DNA from 3 places in the Rossellomorea sp. FM04394 genome. Region 2 is predicted to be linked to each of the others. Evidence: riboswitches for the same ligand, from Rfam matches in the RefSeq annotation. Region 2 holds a riboswitch; each other region holds the start of a gene.
What was found. Region 2 has a riboswitch for S-adenosylmethionine ahead of ACCB35_RS19805 (methionine ABC transporter ATP-binding protein). Riboswitches for the same ligand answer to the same signal wherever they lie in the genome.
Positions count from the first base shown of each region.

Region 1 (3,280 bases), 1.1 Mb from region 2:
ATCGACGTAAGCTCCGGTGCACTTGTACCTGCGCGAATTCCAGTGTTCCCTGGTTATCAGGTGAAACTTGCCGAGACCATAAAAAAAGAAGCGAAGATCGATACAGGTGCAGTCGGGCTGATTACAACAGGTATACAAGCAGAAGAAATCCTGCAAAACGAGCGTGCTGACCTCGTCTTACTTGCTCGTGAATTGCTTCGTGACCCATACTGGCCAAGAACGGCAGCCAAAGAGTTGGGTGTAGAGATAGAAGCGCCTAAGCAGTATGATCGCGGCTGGTAAGAATACGGAAAAAGCGCTCAATTGGTAACCAATTGAGCGCTTTCTTTGTATGGTCTATTTTTCTAAATAAGCGTATTTATATCCATATTGAGCACCAAACTTATGAATGAATACATTCTCCACTGAACCCTTTTCTAAATAGGCTACACCTTTTTGGTAGACCGGTGAAATCGCCATTTTTTCAAACAGGATTTTTTCTGCTTCTTGAAGAGCCTTCCAGCGCTCTTCTGGTTTCTCTAACAATTCTCCTTTCGACTTTAAAATTAACGAGTCAAACTTCTCATTTGCAAATCCAGTCCGATTAAATGGACTCTCTGATAGAAGCATATCAAGGTAAGCCATTGGATCTGGATAATCAGCTGACCATCCAGATAAACTGATTTCATATTCCATTTTATTTTCCAATTCTATTTTTTGTTTAAAAGGCTGTTGTTTGATTTTAATCGTAAGCCCTTCGAGATTAGATTCTAATTGGTTTTTAATATACTCCCCGATTTTCCGGGAAGATTCCGTGTCGTAATTAAGTAATTCCACTTCAATAGAATCAATGTTTTCTTCATCCATTGCTTCCTTCCACAGAGCTTGCGCTTCTTTTAGGGTTCCTTCATTCAGGGGTCCAACGGTATCTCTGAAGTCCTTTCCATCAGGCCCTTTCGTTAATCCCTTTGGAACAAAATAATAGGCAGGCAAAGACCCGTCGTTTAATAGCACATTCACCAAGTCCTCTTTATTGTATGCCAGATCGATTGCCCTTCTGGCTTTTTGTTTCGATAAGATAGGATTTTTTTGATTTAGTCTAAGGAAAAACATTCTACTGTCGGAAAAGCTTTTGAAGTCAGGGCTCTCCTTATATTGATCTACTAATTCAGCCGATAGAACCACTTGATCAATTTCATCAGTATTAAATAGGTTTATCGCCGTAGAAGAATCTTTTACGATATCAACTTCAATTGCATCCAGATTCACTTCAGAGTGATCCCAGTAGTGTTTATTTTTTTCTAATAAATAGCTTTGCTCGTGCTTCCATTCTTTCACAACAAATGGTCCGTTGTATAACGTTGTATCCGCTTCTAAGCCGTACTTAGATCCACTATCTTCCACATACTCTTGTGAGAGGGGCGCAAACATTGGAAGTGTGGTTAATTGTAAGAAATAAGGAACCGGATGTTCTAATTCTACTTCCAGAGTATGTACATCGATAGCTTTCACACCCAGCTCGTCCGGTCCTGATTTTCCTGTATTGATTTTTTCGGCATTTTTTATATCGTATAGGATGTAAGCATACTCTGCCCCCGTATCAGGATTAACCCCCCGTCTCCAAGAGTAAACGAAATCATCCGCTGTGACTGGCTCTCCATTTGACCACTTGGCGTCTTTACGTAGATGAAACGTATAGGTTTTCTGGTCTTCACTTACATCGAAACTCTCTGCTATTGCCGGCTTTGGATTATCCTCTTCGTCCAGTTCGAATAAGCCTTCAACGACACTTGCCAGTACCTGGGCAGACACTGTATCTGTTGTCAAAGAGCTATCCAATGTCGGCATTTCAGCCGTTTGAACAAGACGCAAAACCTGCTGATCTTCACTTCCTTGTTTAACATCTGAAGTGGCATTTTGATTACATGCTGTTAAAAGTAAACATAAAATTATAAAAGCAAAATACTTATTGATTTTTCTCTTTATCGAACCCATACTATTTTCCTCCTAGTAAATTCCTCAATCATTATTGTCCTTGACATATGTACCCTGGTAACTTCTTAAAACTTCCCCCTTTCAATAAAATAAAAAGCCCTCTTCTTGAAAACAAGAAGAGGGCTGATTTAACTATGAACTAACATACCTAAAATGATCTCCTTATCTTTCAAGCGATATGCTTGCTGGAGTTGGCACAGTACTATAATAAGTCTGTTGCCGAGGTTTCAAAGGGCCAGTCCCTCCACCTCTCTGGATAATGGAAAAATTATTAAATTATAGAAAAATATACACGATGAAAACAATTATGTCAATATAATAAAACTCACATTTTGAACATCATCTATTCGGGTTGTTCAGTCTCATACACCTTCTGTACCTCATACCTGAAACCTAAACAACGATAGTTTTGTTTTCGATACATCAATCTCGGAGTATCTTCCCCATCCGCTACCAATATCACGGTCTTATCAGGGAATTGCTTCATCACAAACTGTTGAAGCCTTGCCCCTATCCCCTTTTTTTGAAACATTTCATGAACCATCAGCCCATCGATTTCTGCTGTATGATCTTCAATGATCACATCCACGGATCCGGCCGGGGTCCCCTTATAGAAAGCGAGTAGCTGCACCAAACGGGGATTCTGAAAATTCCTCTTATGCATATCCACCTTTTGATCGGCAAAATCGGGGCCATACTCCAAATCCTGCTCGTATTGAAATGCAAGGTACGCATTGAGCTCCGCCTCGGTCACTTCCCTTACTTCGATATCAGGGATGTCTTCAAGTATTGGGAATTGACCTGGCTCGATAAGATACAATTCATTGAAACCTGTCTCATATCCTTCATCCTTAAAATAATCCATCAATTCCTCTGAAGGTTTATGATCGTCAGGAAAAAGAAACTTTACATGCTTCTGGCCTTTTGATTGATGAAATTCCCTCAAGAACAGGGCAGCCTCTTTAAATTCAGCCAGCGTTGGATGTTTTTTGAATTTAAGAAAGTTACTATCATACCTTGTTAACATTTCTGGAAAATGAATATGTTTATAAAGCTCATTCTCACCTATTTCATGTCCTGGATTATAAATATGGTCAAATGTGATTTCCTTCATTCGTACTCCCCTTTTCCTCTATGAACTTACTCCCATATCCGTTGAACAGATGCCCCGTCTTCTTCGACTTTTACAACATACACATCAGGATTGGAAAGGGCGAACAGCTCATCATATCCGTATTTCTCATCAAACAGTCTTAAAATCAGCGTGGTTAAGTTTCCATGACTCACGCAGACAATATGATCTTCT
Region 1 is NZ_CP168654.1:2,797,834-2,801,113, forward strand. It holds gene namA (NADPH dehydrogenase NamA) at 1-282, shown strand, start outside; gene ACCB35_RS14205 (peptide ABC transporter substrate-binding protein) at 337-1,965, opposite strand; SAM riboswitch class I at 2,134-2,237, opposite strand; gene ACCB35_RS14210 (GNAT family N-acetyltransferase) at 2,318-3,088, opposite strand; gene ACCB35_RS14215 (histidine phosphatase family protein) at 3,115-3,280, opposite strand, start outside.
Region 1: it holds a riboswitch for S-adenosylmethionine, as region 2 does, so the genes downstream of both, ACCB35_RS14205 (peptide ABC transporter substrate-binding protein) here and ACCB35_RS19805 (methionine ABC transporter ATP-binding protein) in region 2, are expected to answer to the same signal.

Region 2 (3,280 bases):
AACCGAAGCTTCAATGACACCTTTATCAATTTCACGCAATGATGTTTCTACCATTCTCGCAAAAAACGGAATTCCCGCAACAGAGAGTGATACCGATGCTGCCGTCGGTCCAATCGTGGTACCGGTCAATAGTTTGGTTAATGGTAATAGTGCGACCAATAAAATGATGAACGGAACCGACCGCACCATATTGACGACAAACCCAACGACCTTTTTGATCAAACTATTTTGCAAAAATAAGCCTTTGTCTGTTACGAAAAGAAGGATCCCGAGGGGCAATCCCACTAAAATCGCAACTCCAAGTGAAATCCCCACCATATACACCGTTTCAAAAAAAGCTTTATTCAATTCTGGTAAAATCGCAGTCAATGAATCAGGCAGCATTCTCAAGCACCTCCAAGCTTTGCGTCTTCAGCGTGATGAACCGGATCGCGGCTTCGATTTCTTCATGGGACCCGATCAGTTCCATGATGAATATCCCCAGGGGAACTTCCTGGATATATTCGATCTTGCCGTGAAGGATGTTGCCTCTCACTTTGTATTTCTGGAACACTTCTGAAACGACGCTTTCCTCTGCGATCGACCCTTTGAATTGGATTTTGATCAGCTTACCTTTCCTTGATTCCACAAGGTGTGGCGGGAGTTCAAATTGAAGAATCGTTTCGATGAATTGCTTCGTTAAAGGCTGCTTAGGTTCTGCAAACAAGTCGTATACCGGACCTTCCTCCACGATTTTCCCATCCTGCATCACGGCCATCCGGTCGCAGATTTCCTTCACCACTTCCATTTCGTGGGTGATGAGCACGATCGTCAACCCTAGTTCTTTATTAATCTTTTTTAAGAGTTGCAAGATTGATTTGGTCGTATTCGGATCCAGTGCCGATGTCGCTTCGTCGCAAAGTAAAACCGATGGGTTGTTCGCCAGGGCCCTTGCAATCCCGACTCTTTGCTTTTGTCCTCCGCTGAGCTGGGCCGGATAAGCGTCCGCTTTGTCCGATAGACCGACCATCTCCAGGAGCTCAACGACTCTGGGTTTGATGTTCCCTTTCGGTACACGTGCCGCTTTCAAGGCAAAAGCCAGATTGTCAAACACCGTTTTTGATTTGATCAGGTGAAAATGTTGAAAGATCATGCTCGTTTTCTGGCGGGCTAACCTTAGTTGTTTGGAGGTGAGCTTCGTAAAATCCTGTCCATCAATGATGATTTCACCCGATGTCGGGGTTTCAAGTAGATTCAAGCAGCGAATGAGTGAGCTCTTACCCGCTCCGCTGTATCCGACGATCCCGAAGATTTCACCCTTTTCAATTGTTACTGAAACGTTATCGACACCGACCACGGTTTGCTTTTTTGTTTTGTAGGTTTTAACTAGATTTCGAATCTCGATCAATGTGCACACCCCTTTTTTTATCCAATAAAAAAATGCCTCTTTCAACTGAAAGAAGCATCGCCTGTTTATCTCGACTTATCTCTCAGAATGAAATCATTCTGCAGGAATTAGCACCGTTCCAATACTGGAGGTTGCCGGACGTCGTAGGGCCTGATCCCTCGGTCACTCTGGATAATTGAAAGTATGTAATTTTCTAATTTTTTAATCTTATAGAGGATAATACTGGGTATGTGAATGGAAGTCAATAGGGAATTTTGCAGTTGTTCTTATGTAAGCGTTATTTATATTGATGCACTGGGATAGGGATTTTTTTAGGGGGAGCGGATATGGGTTTAATCTGGGGGGTCATCCGTTTTTTTACAGTCGATAATAAAAGAGCGAAAGTCGATAATAAACCTTCTCTCATCCTAACAATCCATATATTTCACATGAAATTCAGATCAAATCCTTCCTAACACCATCTCAAAGACTCAAAAACCATATATACTATCCAAAAACCTTCCCTTCCACCCCTAAATCGGACAAATCTCCATTACCAATAGAAAAAGGCACTGCCTTCTAGAGCAGCACCCCGATCATTTGTCATAACAACTCGCACCAACTTGTAATCTCTCAATCAACCAAATTAAAACGTCCACTCCTTAATCCCCGTCAACACATCCAACTCCCTCAACCTCTGCTCACAATAAGACGAATTCCCTTTCAAGTATGTATCAACATACGCCGGATGACACATAATCTCAAGCGTCTCACCTTCCTCACTGCTGTCCAATATCCTCTTTAATCCTTCAACCGACACTCCGTCACCATAAAAGTCCATCGAGAAACGGTCGGTTAACACATTCATTCCATCAAATCCATCACAGGGCACATTCCGGACCGGAACCCCAAAGCGCTCCGACAACCTCTTCACCACAGGGATCAAAGGCCGAAAGCTATGAACATGGTGATGACTGTCAATATGGGAAAGGGGCAAGCCGAATGATAGAAATTTATCCACCTGAGCCTCCCACTCCATCTCAACCTCATCCACATTGATTTCTTTTTCTTCAAAAATCCTGCTGGTGTAACGGAAATAGCCCCTCTCATCCAGCAGAGATGATACTCCACCTGAAACCGGTCTTCCGCATGTCAGCGTTAAATGGATCCCAACCTGTAATTCCGGATAAAGACGTGCTAATTCCACCGCGTGCAAAGTCCCCGGCATATTGACCAGCATCGTTGTTGAGTTGACGATTCCAAACCGGTGACTATCAACGATTCCGTAGTTCACCCCCCGGCATAAACCAAAATCATCTGCGTTGACGATCACATTCCTCATAATCCCCCATCCCCTTTTCTCTAATAGGTTCTTTCTACAAGAAAGCTCGCTTTATCTCCCCTGAAAATCGCTTTGGAAAATTCGATCACCGATCCATCCTCTACATAAGCCGTCGTCTCAATCATAAAGCAAGGCGTCCCCTCTGGTACCTCAAGCTTTTCTGCCACTCGTTCATCTGCTAAAAATAATTCAATCGTTTCGACGGTCTTTTTAATTTTTATCTCAAACTGTGTTTCCAGGAGCTTGTAAAGTGATCTTTCACATTCGTCTTTATCCAGCCCGGGCGTCTTGTACCAGGGCAGATAGGCCACCTCATATTGCAGGGGCAGCCCGTCTGAATAACGAATTCTCTCTAACCGATTGACGGGATCTCCGTTCTTCAACTCCAGCGCTTTTTCCACTGTTGATTCTGCCGGGATGACATTCATGCTCAGTACCTTGATCTTAGGTTTTTTACCTTGTAATCGCAGTTGCTCTGTGTAATTGTCGATCGTCGATGACAGGATCTGACTGACTTTCTGTTCTGCGACAAAGGTTCCTCTTCCTTGCTCGCGATACACGTATCCTTCAAG
Region 2 is NZ_CP168654.1:3,935,875-3,939,154, forward strand. It holds gene ACCB35_RS19800 (methionine ABC transporter permease) at 1-384, opposite strand, end outside; gene ACCB35_RS19805 (methionine ABC transporter ATP-binding protein) at 374-1,387, opposite strand; SAM riboswitch class I at 1,460-1,565, opposite strand; gene chbG (chitin disaccharide deacetylase) at 2,013-2,708, opposite strand; gene ACCB35_RS19815 (GntR family transcriptional regulator) at 2,729-3,280, opposite strand, start outside.

Region 3 (3,280 bases), 1.9 Mb from region 2:
GAATGTATTATCGAGGAACGTTAAACATCCATTTGCCTTGGCAAGCTTAACGACTCCCTCAATATCCGTGATGTTCAGCAGCGGATTCGATGGTGTCTCCATATAGATCACTTTTGTATTGTGCTTGATTGAACAAGCCACTTCATGCAGGTCCTTCATGTTCACGAAGGAGTATTCTATATCAAACTTAGTGAGGACTTCCGTGATCATCGTGTAGGTCCCACCGTATACTTCTTCTGATACGAGAACGTGATCCCCGCTCGATAATAATAGAAAACTTGTTGAGATTGCCGCCATTCCGGATGAAAAGGCAAATCCCCTTACCCCTCCTTCGAGCTCAGCTATCGTTTCCTCGACGGTTTCCCTCGTTGGATTTCCCGATCGGCTGTAGTCATATGTTCCATACTGGTCGAAATCCTGTTGATGAAAAGTTGTTGCATGATGAATCGGCGTAGAGACCGCTCCTGTTTCTTCATCAAATCCGTGAGAATGAATGAGTGACGTCTGTAGTGAAAATGGTTTTTTACTCATACGTAAGCACCTCTTTTTCCAATTGATGAAAAACATTCTCCAAATCTGCTATCAGGTCATCAATAAATTCGATTCCTACAGAAAACCGCAGGAGTCTGTTGCAGATACCAAGCCTTTTTCGTTCTTCTTCAGGAATGTCTGCATGTGTCTGGGTTGCGGGATAGGTGATGAAGCTCTCAACCCCCCCTAAACTCTCAGCAAACGTAATCACTTTTAATTGGCGGAGAAAGGGTGCCACCCATTCTTCCTTTGCGATGCGAAAAGAGAGCATGCCGCCTTTCCCCGGATACAAAACGTCCGTTACACATTCATGCCCCTCAAGATAGTCGGCAAGTTTTCTTGCGTTTTTTTCATGCTGAGCCATTCTGAGACTAAGGGTTTTCATCCCTCTTAATAAGAGCCAACAATCAAAAGGTGCGAGAACCGCGCCGATTGAATTTTGAATGGTGTAGATTTTTTCCGCCAACTCCTCTGAGTTTACGACCACGACTCCCGCCAGCACGTCATTATGGCCCCCTAAGTATTTCGTCGCACTGTGAATGACAATGTCTGCTCCCTCAGTGAGAGGCTTTTGCAGCACAGGTGTATAGAAAGTATTATCGACAATTAAAAGCAATCCATTATGCTTTGCAATACCGGCAACCTCAGATATACTTGCTTCATTCATCAATGGATTGGTTGGCGTTTCAAGGAATATGGCTTTTGTTCTGTTAGAAGTTTGTTCTTCTATAGAGCCTGCATCACTTGTATCAACAAAATGAAATTTGATTCCGTATTGTGCTTCATACTGAACGAATAAACGGTAGCTTCCCCCATAAAGGTCTCTCGATACGATCAATTCATCCCCAGTCGAGAATAAGCCAAGGATTGCCTGAATCGCTGCCATCCCCGAACTGAAGGCAAATCCCCTGTGCCCCTCCTCTAATAGAGTAAGAGCTTCCTCTAAGGTGCCGCGTGTTGGATTTCCTGTTCTCGTGTAATCATATCCTGTCGATTGGCCAATCCCCTTATGTTCATAAGCAGTCGATAAATGAATGGGCAGGCTCACAGCACCCGTTGCAGGATCCTTCCGGTTCCCTGCCTGGACAAGCAAAGTATCAATATGTTTTTTCAACATTCTTCTCTCCTTTTCTCTCCCTGAAAACGAAAAGGGAAAAAACAAAAAAACCTTCTTATGAAAATAAGAAGGTTTTGTACGTTCGTTCTCCCTCTTATCGTCCAAGTTGACATCAACTTGCTGGAATTAGCACCATACCTGAATCTTGCGGCTGGTTGCTGAGGTGTCTTCGGGCCAGTCCCTCTACCTCTCTTGATAAGAAACAATATGAATTTGTGAAAAATAACTTTCCCATAACTTATAACAAAGGAAAAGAAAAGTCAATAAGAATTATGAATTATCTGAAAAACAAATCCCTCACGATGTTATATTTCAATCAATCTTAAATTCCTATTTTCCTTTTAATCTCTTTCATGAATGGGATCGTTTTTTCCCGCGCTTTTATTGCTCCCATTTGCAGTATGGAATCCAGCAAATGGGGATTTGCCATCAGTTCTTTATATTTGGATCGCGGTTCTTCAATGAATGAATTCATGACTCCAAAGAGTTCTTTTTTCGCTTCTCCCCAGCCTATTCCTCCTTGAAATCTCCCTCTCATTTCTTCAACTTGATCGGATGTTGCGAATTCTTTGTAGAGCGAAAATATGACGGACGATTCAGGATCCTTAGGCTCTTCGGGGGTTGAGGAATCTGTTTTGATTTTATTGATTAGTTTTTGCAGTTTTTTCGGTTCTTCAAATAAAGGAATCGTATTGTTATAGCTTTTACTCATTTTCCTTCCATCAAGTCCCGGTAGAACAGATGTTTCTTCCTGTATGATATACTCGGGAAGAACAAATGTTTCGCCATATTGCTTATTAAAGTTTTCTGCCAGGTCCCTGGCAATTTCAACATGCTGAATTTGGTCTTTTCCAACAGGAACCAGTTCAGTTTGAAATAGAAGGATATCCGCGGCCATCAATATCGGGTAGGTGAATAAGCCCATGTTGACCCCTGCATCTGCTTCTCTGCCGCTGTTTTGATTATCTTCGACCATTGATTTATACGCATGAGCGCGGTTCATTAATCCTTTCGGTGCAAAGCAAGCGAGAATCCAGCTCAATTCAAAGATTTCAGGTACATCGGATTGACGGTAGAAGATCGCTCGATCAGGATTCAACCCTAAGGCTAACCAGGCTGCTGTCACTCCATAGGACAGTTCTCTCATTTCATGCTGATCATGTATCTTCGTTAAACCATGATAATCCGCAACAAAATAAGCTGTGTTGTAGGATTCATTTTCTGCCAATCGTAATGCAGGTTTAATCGCACCGATATAATTCCCTAAATGAATACGCCCTGTTGGTTTGATACCCGTCAGAACTTGTTTTTTCATCATTATCTCCTCCCTTATATCATGAAAGAACACAAAAAGGGCTTCTCTTCCTTAAAAAAGGACGAGAAACCCGTGGTGCCACCTTCATTCGCTTACCTACCGTAAACGCGCTTTTCATGTACAGAAGTTCAGACTTCAATACACTGTCTCTTTTACCGGTGAGACCATCCGCCATAACCTACTGTTTTCAGCCTGGTAGCTCCAAAGCCCATTCAACGACCTTCCCACACTGATTTGCACCAACCATCAGCTCTCTGAAGTGTTTCGTTCGCCTACTTTTCTTTATCATTGCCGTTTCAAGTATTTACTTGTTTCCA
Region 3 is NZ_CP168654.1:2,033,268-2,036,547, reverse strand. It holds gene metC (cystathionine beta-lyase) at 1-531, opposite strand, end outside; gene ACCB35_RS10150 (methionine biosynthesis PLP-dependent protein) at 524-1,648, opposite strand; SAM riboswitch class I at 1,740-1,850, opposite strand; gene ACCB35_RS10145 (tryptophan--tRNA ligase) at 1,971-2,963, opposite strand; T-box leader at 3,018-3,261, opposite strand.
Region 3: it holds a riboswitch for S-adenosylmethionine, as region 2 does, so the genes downstream of both, ACCB35_RS10150 (methionine biosynthesis PLP-dependent protein) here and ACCB35_RS19805 (methionine ABC transporter ATP-binding protein) in region 2, are expected to answer to the same signal.